DNA from 3 places in the Rhizobium indigoferae genome. Region 1 is predicted to be linked to each of the others. Evidence: riboswitches for the same ligand, from Rfam matches in the RefSeq annotation. Region 1 holds a riboswitch; each other region holds the start of a gene.
What was found. A riboswitch is a leader RNA that binds a small molecule or an ion and turns the genes downstream of it on or off. The one in region 1 is predicted to bind FMN.
Positions count from the first base shown of each region.

Region 1 (3,270 bases):
GCCGAAGGCCATCAAGGAACATGCGTTGCAGCCGGAAGAATTCTCGGTCAGCGACGACGCCCTGATGGCGATCAGCCAGCAGTACACCCGCGAAGCCGGCGTCCGCAACTTCGAACGCGAACTGATGAAACTCGCCCGCAAGGCGGTCACCGAGATCATCAAGGGCAAGACGAAGGCCGTTCATGTGACGGCTGCCAACATCTCCGACTACCTGGGCGTCCCGCGCTTCCGCCATGGCGAAGCCGAGGGCGAGGATCAGGTCGGCGTCGTGACCGGTCTTGCCTGGACGGAAGTCGGTGGTGAGCTGCTGACCATCGAAGGCGTGATGATGCCGGGCAAGGGCCGCATGACGGTCACCGGCAATCTGAAGGAAGTCATGAAGGAATCGATCTCGGCAGCGGCCTCCTATGTTCGCTCGCGCGCTGTCGATTTCGGCATCGAGCCGCCGCGCTTCGACAAGAGCGACATCCACGTGCACGTGCCGGAAGGCGCGACGCCGAAGGATGGCCCCTCGGCCGGCGTCGCCATGGCAACCGCGATCGTCTCGATCATGACCGGCATCCCAGTGGACAGGCATGTGGCCATGACCGGTGAAATCACCCTTCGCGGTCGTGTGCTGCCGATCGGTGGTCTCAAGGAAAAGCTGCTCGCAGCGCTTCGCGGCGGCATCAAGAAGGTGCTGATTCCGGAGGAAAACGCCAAGGACCTGGCGGAGATTCCTGACAACGTGAAGAACAACATGGAGATCATCCCGGTATCCCGCATGGGCGAGGTGATCAAGCATGCGCTGATCCGGCGACCGGAGCCGATCGAATGGGACGGCACGGTAGAAACGCCCGTCATCGCAACGGTCGAAGGCCTCGATGAGACAGGCGCAACCATAGCGCATTGAGTGGCCTTTGCCACATTTACGCCCAATTGGGGCAAAACACGCAAAAAGGCTGGCGGAAACGCCAGCCTTTTTTGTGAAAACGTCATGTAGACGCTTGCTTTTCCTTGATTTGCAGGGCTTTTGGGTTTTCGGCGGGCCTGATGAAACCTATTCTGCGCCTAGCTTACTTTTGAGTCGTTTCATACCATTTAGAAAGGGGTGGAAACATGAACAAGAATGAACTCGTGTCCGCAGTAGCCGAAAAGGCAGGACTGACGAAGTCTGACGCGGCTTCCGCTGTTGACGCGGTTTTCGACGTTGTCCAGGCTGAACTCAAGAACAAGGGCGACATCCGCCTCGCGGGTTTCGGCAGCTTCACCGTTTCTCATCGTGCCGCAACGAAGGGCCGTAATCCGTCGACGGGCGCTGAAGTCGACATTCCGGCTCGCAACGTGCCCAAATTCACGCCCGGCAAGGGCCTGAAGGACGCCGTCAACGGCTGATCTGATATTATCCGTCAGCCGGAAACGAGACCGGTTGTCCAGGATTTGAGAGGGGTTCGGCTTTGCCGGACCCCTTTTGCTTTAGGAGCACTCTTGCCGCCGCGCGGGCTTTGATCTACGACATTTCTGTTCTCAGGGCGGGGTGAAACTCCCCACCGGCGGTAAGAGTTTCGGCTCGAGCCCGCGAGCGCCTTCCCTCGTGTCCAAGCGGGGGAAGGGTCAGCAGATCCGGTGCGATTCCGGAGCCGACGGTTAAAGTCCGGATGGAAGAGAATGAGTGTCGGTCGTGCGAAGGGCAGGGGTCTGTCCTGTGTCGCTTGGTCGTGGCTCATGCGTCCTGATTTATGTTGGTCCCTGTTTTGGATGAAAGACATGAATCAGACTTCCCTTGCAGTCTCGCCGTCCCGCGCCGTTGTCGGTGCACTCTGGATGGTGCTTGCCGGCATTGCTTTTTCGCTTCTCAACGTCGTCACCCAATGGCTGACGATGAAGCTTGCCTTTCCCTCGGCGTCGGCAGCCTTCTGGCAATATGGCTTCGCCTTCCTGTTTTCGTTGCCGTTCCTTAAGAGGCTCGGCCTCGCGGCGATGCGCACGCACTATCCCTGGCGTCACCTCGCGCGCGTCGCGCTTGCCGCGCTCGGCGTCGAGGCCTGGGTCGCCGGCCTTGCCGCCGTGCCGATCTGGCAGGCGATCGCACTGGTGATGACCTCGCCCTTCTTCATCATTCTGGGTGCCCGGCTTTTCCTCGGTGAGCGCGTCGGCCCGGCCCGCTGGGCCGCGACGGCGGCGGGTTTCACCGGAGCGATGATCATCCTGCAGCCATGGTCGGACGGCTTTGGCTGGGCAGCACTCCTGCCTGTGCTCTCGGCGCTGCTGTGGGGCGCCTCGTCGTTGATCACCAAAAGCCTAACGGGCATTGAACGACCGGAGACGATCACCGTCTGGCTGCTCGTTCTGCTGACCCCGATAAACGGCGGGCTGGCGCTTGCGGCAGGTTTTGCAGTGCCGACGGGTGCAACACTTGCCCTGTTCCTGCTGGCGGGGCTGCTGACCGCCGCAGCGCAGTATTTCCTGACGCTTGCCTATGCCGCAGCCGATGCCGCCTACGTCCAGCCATTCGATGATCTTAAGCTGCCGTTGAACGTGCTGGCCGGTTGGCTGTTCTTTGGCTATGCGCCGGCGGGTTACCTTTGGCTGGGAGCAGCTCTCATCCTGTCTGCCTCGCTCTTCATCATGCGAAACGAGATGCGCCGGGAGCGCAAACCAGCCTGACGTGGTCTGGCGCAAAATGTCGCCTCTGTCATGCCTCTGTCATGCCGCTCGCGCAGAAAACTCCTGTTTCGAATGTTCGACACATGGGGGATTTCATGACAATTTCATCGCGCAAGGCAGCGCTCGCTGCCGTGCTTCTCGCATCCGTTGCCTTTCCGGCCGCGGCCGAACCGGTTTTCAATCGCATCGCTTCCTTCCCGGTTGCGCAGAACCTGCCGGCTGACAAGGACAAGCTTTCGGTGAGCTCCGCCGAAATCATCACCGCGACCGACGACGGCAACACGCTGATCTATAGCGACAGCCCGCTCGGCGCGATCGGCTTCATCGACATTACCGATGCCAAGGCTCCGAAGGCCGGCGGCGCGGTGATGATGGACGGCGAGCCGACATCGGTCACCTCGAGCGCCGGCAAGGCGCTCGTTGCCGTCAACACTTCCGAAAACAAGGCGAAGCCCTCGGGCCGTCTCGCCATCGTCGACGTGGCGACCAAGAAGATCGAGAACAGCTGTGATCTCGGCGGCCAGCCGGATTCGATCGCCCTCAACAAGGATAAGACGCTCGGCACCATCGCGATCGAAAACGAGCGCGACGAAAAGGTCAATGACGGCAAGATCCCGCAAATGC
Region 1 covers NZ_CP140635.1:1,352,419-1,355,688, forward strand. The annotation lists gene lon (endopeptidase La) at 1-892, shown strand, start outside; gene hupB (DNA-binding protein HupB) at 1,099-1,374, shown strand; FMN riboswitch at 1,499-1,653, shown strand; gene ribN (riboflavin transporter RibN) at 1,738-2,646, shown strand; gene U5G49_RS06935 (esterase-like activity of phytase family protein) at 2,730-3,270, shown strand, end outside.

Region 2 (3,270 bases), 1.3 Mb from region 1:
CGTTGACCAATTCCTTCGATCAAATGGCAATCACGCTGGACAGGATTGAAGCCGGGCAAGTTCGGGAATTGCTGTTTTTGGGCGTGGTTGGAACCTTTGCTGTCGGCTGGTTATTGCCAAGGCTTCCGGATTTTCAACAGCAGCATCCATTCATTGACGTGCGCATTTCGACAAACAATAATCGCGTCGATATGGCCGCTGAGGGGCTGCATTTTGCCATTCGCTTCGGCAGCGGCTCCTGGCACGGCACAGAAGCACTGCGTCTGTTCGACGCTCCGCTTTCGCCTCTGTGCACCCCCAGACTGGCAGACCGTTTAAGCTCGCCCGCAGATCTTGCCGAAGCGACGCTTTTGCGGAGCTATAGGGCGGACGAGTGGAGTACCTGGTTCGCGGCAGCTGATGTTCCGCCTGCGGCACAGGTCAACGCAGGGATCGTTTTTGACTCTTCCCTCGCCATGATGGAGGCGGCCATGCAAGGATTGGGAATTGCTCTGGCGCCGCCGTCGATGTTTTCCAGGCATCTGTCATCAGGGGCTATATTACAACCTTTTCCCACGACCATATCATTGGGCAGTTATTGGCTGACTCGACTTCAATCAAGGCCGCCAACGGCAGCCATGCTCGCATTTTCCGATTGGATAACGTCGCAGATCTCTTCCGCATCTCAATGACAGCTTCTGGCGGATCGCGATCCTCGACCTGACGTCGGCAAGGAGATCAGTGAATTTGGTGAGGCATAGACACGATAAAACATTTCGGTATGGCGCGCGCCATACCGAAATGCCCTTGCTTCTCAGAGGATGTTGCCGCCTTTGCCTATAAGGGCAGCTGCTTGCCGGCCTGTTCGCTGACCATGTATTCGGCGTACCAGTCCGGCCAGCCTTCGTCGTGCTTGCCGCCGTTTCGCTTCTCGTGTTCACCATGGGCAGTTGCCGCACGGCGGAGTGCTGACGCAAGCTCGGTCGACGTCGTGAATTTCGTCTCGTCGGCGTCGATGCGCCCCGGCAGCCGCGTGGTGACTTCCTGGAACAGCCAGCCGTTGCCGTCGGGATCCTTGAATGAGGCGAAGGAGCGATAGCTGCGATGATCGGGATCGCGGCCGGCGATCCGCAGGCGGCCGAACAGATAGGGTTCGTCCTTGCCGGCATAGACGCCGGCAGCGTCATGGAACACTTCGCTGACCTCGATGCCGCGGGCGATGAGATCGCGGCGAGCGGCCTCGATGTCGGAGACGATCAGGTAGAGCCCCTGGGCGGAACCGGGGGCCGCGGCGGTGACGTTCTTGCCGAAGATGATCGCGCAGCCGGAGCCGGGCGGGGTAAACTGGATTACACGGAAATCGGCATCATTGGCGAAGTCGGCGTCGAGCCGCCAGCCCAGGCCGTCGTAAAAGCGTTTGGCGCGATCGACGTCGGAAACGGGGATCACGACCACCTCGAGCTTGGTGTCGACGGGCTGTGTTCTCGGGGTCTCAATGGGGGTTTCACTGCGCATTGCATTGCTCATCTTCAGCTCCTTGGGGTTTTGGATGCGTTAAGAATGGCGATACATGTCAGTGGCCAGTGGACCACAGTGCGGTGAGGCCGTCGAATCAATTATTCTGTCTGATTTGGCCGTGTAGCGGAGTTGTATCGAAGCGGCGGGACTGTTCCCGCCGTCTTCTGTTCGTCGAACCGCTGACTACGCGGCAAGAGCGGCGCGGGTTTTGCCGATCGTCAGAGCTGCCTTTGCCGCTTCACGGCCTTTCTCGACGAAGTGCGCGCGGTAGATCTGCTTGTGATGCTCGGTTTCCTGATACTGGTGCGGCGTCAACGACACCGACAGGACCGGCACGCCCGTATCCATGCCGGCGCGCATCAGCCCATCGACGACGGCCTGGGCGACAAATTCGTGGCGGTAGATTCCGCCGTCGACGACGAAGGCGGCGGCAATGACGGCGCCGTAACGCCCGGTTGCCGCAAGATCGCGGGAAAGCAGCGGCATCTCGAATGCGCCGGGAACATCGAACACGTCGACCTGCTCGGGCGGAACGAGCTGGTAGAAGCCATCAAGGGCGCGGTCGACGATGTCGGCGTGCCAGCTGGCTTTGACGAAGGCGTAGCGGGTGGGTGTCACGGTAATCTCCTTTGGCGAACAGACACATCACCCAAGGCGATCACGAACGTTCCCGACGGCCGCAAGGGCGGCAGGAACGCACGTTCTCTTTCATCCGGACTATGACCGTCGGCTCAGGCATCTCACCTGATCTGCTGACCCTTCCTGAGAAGGCGCTCGCGGGCTCGCAATCAAAATTGCATACCGCCGGTAGGGACTTTCACCCCGCCCTGAGAACGGCACGAACAATAGGGGGAAGGCGGCGGGCTGGCAATAGGTCGAAATACTTTCGCGGCCGGAGCTGGATCAGGGCTCTCCAAGTGGCGATTTCGCTCGTTCGTCGATGGCGACGGGCAATCCCTCTTGCGGCGGAGGGGCATGCGCCTACATGCTCTCTGTGAGGACATCTAGGTCAGAAATACCACGACAAGACAGGACGCGCTGTCTCCGCCTGGGCGGGGCCGTGACAACCATGGGAGAGAGTGATGCCAGAATCTTTCGTCGTTCACCGCGAGGCGCATATCGCGGCGCCGCCGGCCGCGGTGTTTGCGCTGATGACCGATCCGGAGAAGATCCTGCGCTGGATGGGAACGGAAGCGCAGGTCGAGCCGCAGCCCGGCGGGCTCTATCTCGTCAACGTCACCGGCGCCCGCTTTGCGCGCGGCTCGTTTCGTGAAGTGGTGCCGGTTCATCGCCTTGCCTACAGCTTCGGCTGGGACGGCAGCGAGGTGGTGCCGCCGGGGTCGAGCCTGGTCGAGATCGACCTGATCGAGCAGGGAGGCGGAACGCTGTTGCGGCTCACCCATAGCGGTCTGCCCAGTGCTGATCAATGCGCCGGCCATGCGGAAGGCTGGGCCCATTACCTCGGGCGGCTGACCGAAGTCGCCGCCGGGCGTGATCCAGGTCCTGACCCTTTTTACGGCAGGACGTAGCCCAGCTTTCCGCCTTCAACATCGCCCGCTGCCAGAACAGGATGATTATAGGCTGGATCGGCCAAAAGTCTGAATTCTGTTCTAAAGCAAAGAGTTGGGGCATGAGGTCGTCCGAAAACCGCTCACACTTTTCGGCATCATGCTCCAGCGCCAAACATGAACGCGCAGTTCATCTCCAGTTCAATTTAGCGGCCATAAAGTGGGGACGGCTGGATTGAAAATGGAGTTCTCGATGAAAGCGCTT
Region 2 covers NZ_CP140635.1:2,630,814-2,634,083, reverse strand. The annotation lists gene U5G49_RS13460 (LysR family transcriptional regulator) at 1-671, shown strand, start outside; gene U5G49_RS13455 (VOC family protein) at 817-1,506, opposite strand; gene U5G49_RS13450 (6,7-dimethyl-8-ribityllumazine synthase) at 1,681-2,115, opposite strand; FMN riboswitch at 2,194-2,336, opposite strand; gene U5G49_RS13445 (SRPBCC family protein) at 2,580-3,026, shown strand; gene U5G49_RS13440 (GCG_CRPN prefix-to-repeats domain-containing protein) at 3,259-3,270, shown strand, end outside.
Region 2: linked by a shared signal. The riboswitch ahead of U5G49_RS13450 (6,7-dimethyl-8-ribityllumazine synthase) and the one ahead of ribN (riboflavin transporter RibN) in region 1 are both predicted to bind FMN.

Region 3 (3,270 bases), 880 kb from region 1:
CATCGCTAACGCGAACGCGGCGGAAGAGATGGAGGAGGACCAATATCAGACGTTGATGGATATCAACCTGAAAGGCGTCTTTCTTTCCTGCCAGGCCGAGGCTCGCGCCATGCTGAAGAATGGACGCGGCTCCATCGTCAACATCGCTTCCATGTCGGGTGTGATCGTAAACCGAGGGCTGAGCCAAGCGCACTATAACGCCTCCAAGGCGGGCGTGATCCATATGTCGAAGTCTATGGCGATGGAATGGGTCGACCGCGGCATTCGCGTCAACACCATCTCCCCCGGATACACGGCAACGCCCATGAACACCCGTCCGGAGATGGTTCATCAGACCAAGCTCTTCGAAGAGCAAACGCCAATGCAGCGAATGGCAGCGGTGGACGAGATGGTAGGCCCGGCAGTGTTCTTGCTGTCGAATGCGGCAAGCTTCGTGACCGGCGTCGATCTTCTCGTCGACGGCGGTTTCTGCTGCTGGTGATGGCGAGGCGAAAGCTCATTGCCGGCAACTGGATAATGAACGGTCTCGCTTCCTCCCTAGCTGAGATCGAGGCGCTGAAGGGAATAACGGGCAAGACGGCGTGCGATATCGTCGTCTGCCCGCCCTTCACGCCGATCGAACGGGCTGTCGAACGGACGGCGCTCAAGACTGCCTGAATTCGCCAAGATTATCTCGGCAACCGCTTGAGCTCCAATAATCATCGCAGGGCAGGTCACGCCCAGATTTGCTGTTTACCGGGAAGGAAAGAGCATGAAACGCTTCGAAGATAAGACGGTCGTGATCACGGGAGGCAGCCGCGGCATCGGCGCTGCCATCGCCAGACGCTTTGCGCGCGAAGGCGCCAATCTCGTCGTTTCGGCCAACGAGGAGCTGGTCCACGGCGTTGCCGAACAGATCCGGGCCGAAGGCGGCAAGGCGATCTCCTTCATCGGCGACGTTACCGACAAGGCAAGCGTCAAGGCCCTCTACGATGCCGCCGAGAAGGAATTCGGCTCGGTCGACGTCTCGATCCAGAATGCCGGCGTCATTACCATCGCCCGGGTCGAGGACCTGACCGAAAACGAGTGGGACAAGGTGATGGCCGTCAACACCAAGGGCGTCTTCCTCTGCGCCCAGGAGGCGATATCAAGAATGCGCAAGCACAAGCGCGGCGGCCGCATCATCAACACCGCCTCCGGCCAGGCCCGCGACGGCTTCATCTACACGCCGCATTATGCCGCCTCGAAAATGGGCGTCGTCGGCATCACCCAGAGCCTGGCCAAAGAAGTCGCGACCGAGAAGATCACCGTCAACGCCTTCTGCCCCGGTATCATCGAGACCGACATGTGGGCCTATAACGACCAGGCCTGGGGCAAGCTGCTCGGCAACTACGCCCCCGGCGAACTGATGAAGGAATGGGTCGAGGGCATCCCGATGAAACGGGCCGGCTCCGGAGAGGATGTCGCCGGCCTGGTCACCTTCCTCGCCAGCGATGACGCCGCCTATATCACCGGCCAGACGATCAATGTCGACGGCGGCCTGATCATGTCCTGATGCATGTCGCCTAAAAGTGCGCAGTGGTTTGGGACAACGACATGCATGGAAGGACCAAACCACCAACCAAGCACTGAAGGCGAGCCGGTCGTCGCCTCCATGTGAACAGTGTGTCCATCGGCGTTAGGGCAGCTTTGCATTTTTGCCCGGTCGACTGACCTTGCCATCTGCCTATTTTTGATCCTATCTTTGAAATGTTCTCAGGGCGGGGTGTAATTCCCCACCGGCGGTATCAGGAGTGATCCTGGAGCCCGCGAGCGCTTCCGGCACCACAGCGCCGGCGTCTTTCAGACGCGCAAACGACGCTGTAGCACTTTGAATTGCTGGAAGGTCAGCAGATCCGGTGAGATGCCGGAGCCGACGGTATAGTCCGGATGGAAGAGGACAACACGGGCAGTCGCACTCCATCACGGAGTCGGCTGACGTTTGTTCGCCCAAGGGCAGAAGGCTCGCTCACGGATTGAGCCGAGCAGACCATGTCAGCCCGCTGACATAACCCTTGAAAGGCCAGACAGCATGACTATCGCAACAATTGAAGATGCCATATCAGCCATTGCCAGCGGCAAGATGGTCGTCGTCGTTGACGACCAAAACCGGGAAAACGAAGGCGATATCGTGGTCGCGGCCGATGCCGTCACTCCGGAAACAATCGCCTTCATGATGACCCACGCCCGCGGCCTCGTCTGCATTGCCATGGAAGGCGAGCGCCTCGATGCGCTCGATATTCCGCTGATGGTGCCCAACAACACGGAATCGCACAAAACCGCCTTTACGGTCTCCGTCGATTATCTCAAGGGCACGACGACGGGCATCTCGGCTGCCGACCGCGCCGCCACCGTCCGCGCCCTCGTCGACGATCGCGCAAAGCCAGATGAATTCGCCCGTCCCGGCCACATCTTTCCGCTGCGCGCCAACCCCCGCGGCGTGCTCGGCCGCCCCGGCCATACCGAAGCCGCCGTCGATCTCGCCCGCCTCGCCGGAAGGGTCCCCGCCGGCGTCATCTGCGAAGTCGCCAACGACGATGGAACCATGTCCCGTCTGCCCGAACTCACGCTCTTCGCCGAACGCCACAACCTACCCCTCGTCACCATCGAGGATCTGGTCGCCTACCTCGACCGCCAGGCGGAAGGAGACATACGCGAAGTCGCCTGATCGATGCCTTTGTTGCGGCGGCATAGCCCGCCGCAACAAAGAACGTGCCGCAGCGATAACCTGACGGCACCTTCCCTTGCCCGCTCTATGTTCGGCTGATCGAAACCCCACCATCTGCAAGCATCGCCGTGCCGGTCACGAAGCTCGACATGTCGGAAGCGAGGAAAAGCGCCGCATTGGCGATCTCTTCGGGTTGCGCCATGCGTTTCAGCGCATGCAGCCCCTCCACGAAGGCGAGCACCTCCGGCGTGGCATCCGGCGCGTTGGTAATGCTGGCGGGTGTGTCGGTGCCGCCGGGAAGCAATGCGTTGACGCGGATCTTCTGCGCTCCGAGTTCAGCGGCGAGCACCTGCACGAAGCCGATCAGCCCCGCCTTGCTCGCCGCATAGGCGGCCATGCCAGGCATGCCGACGGTGTGGCCGACGAAAGTCGAGGTGAAGATCAGCGATCCGCCGCCTTTTCCCATCGCCGCCGACTGGTGCTTGGCGCCGAGGAAGGCGGCGGTGAGATTGGTCTCGATCGTCTCGCGCCAGCCCTCCAGCGACAGCCCGGCGACCGGCCCCATCTCACCGAGAATGCCGGCA
Region 3 covers NZ_CP140635.1:2,237,039-2,240,308, forward strand. The annotation lists gene U5G49_RS11375 (SDR family oxidoreductase) at 1-481, shown strand, start outside; gene U5G49_RS11380 (hypothetical protein) at 517-657, shown strand; gene U5G49_RS11385 (glucose 1-dehydrogenase) at 752-1,534, shown strand; FMN riboswitch at 1,727-1,924, shown strand; gene ribB (3,4-dihydroxy-2-butanone-4-phosphate synthase) at 2,051-2,686, shown strand; gene U5G49_RS11395 (SDR family oxidoreductase) at 2,772-3,270, opposite strand, start outside.
Region 3: linked by a shared signal. The riboswitch ahead of ribB (3,4-dihydroxy-2-butanone-4-phosphate synthase) and the one ahead of ribN (riboflavin transporter RibN) in region 1 are both predicted to bind FMN.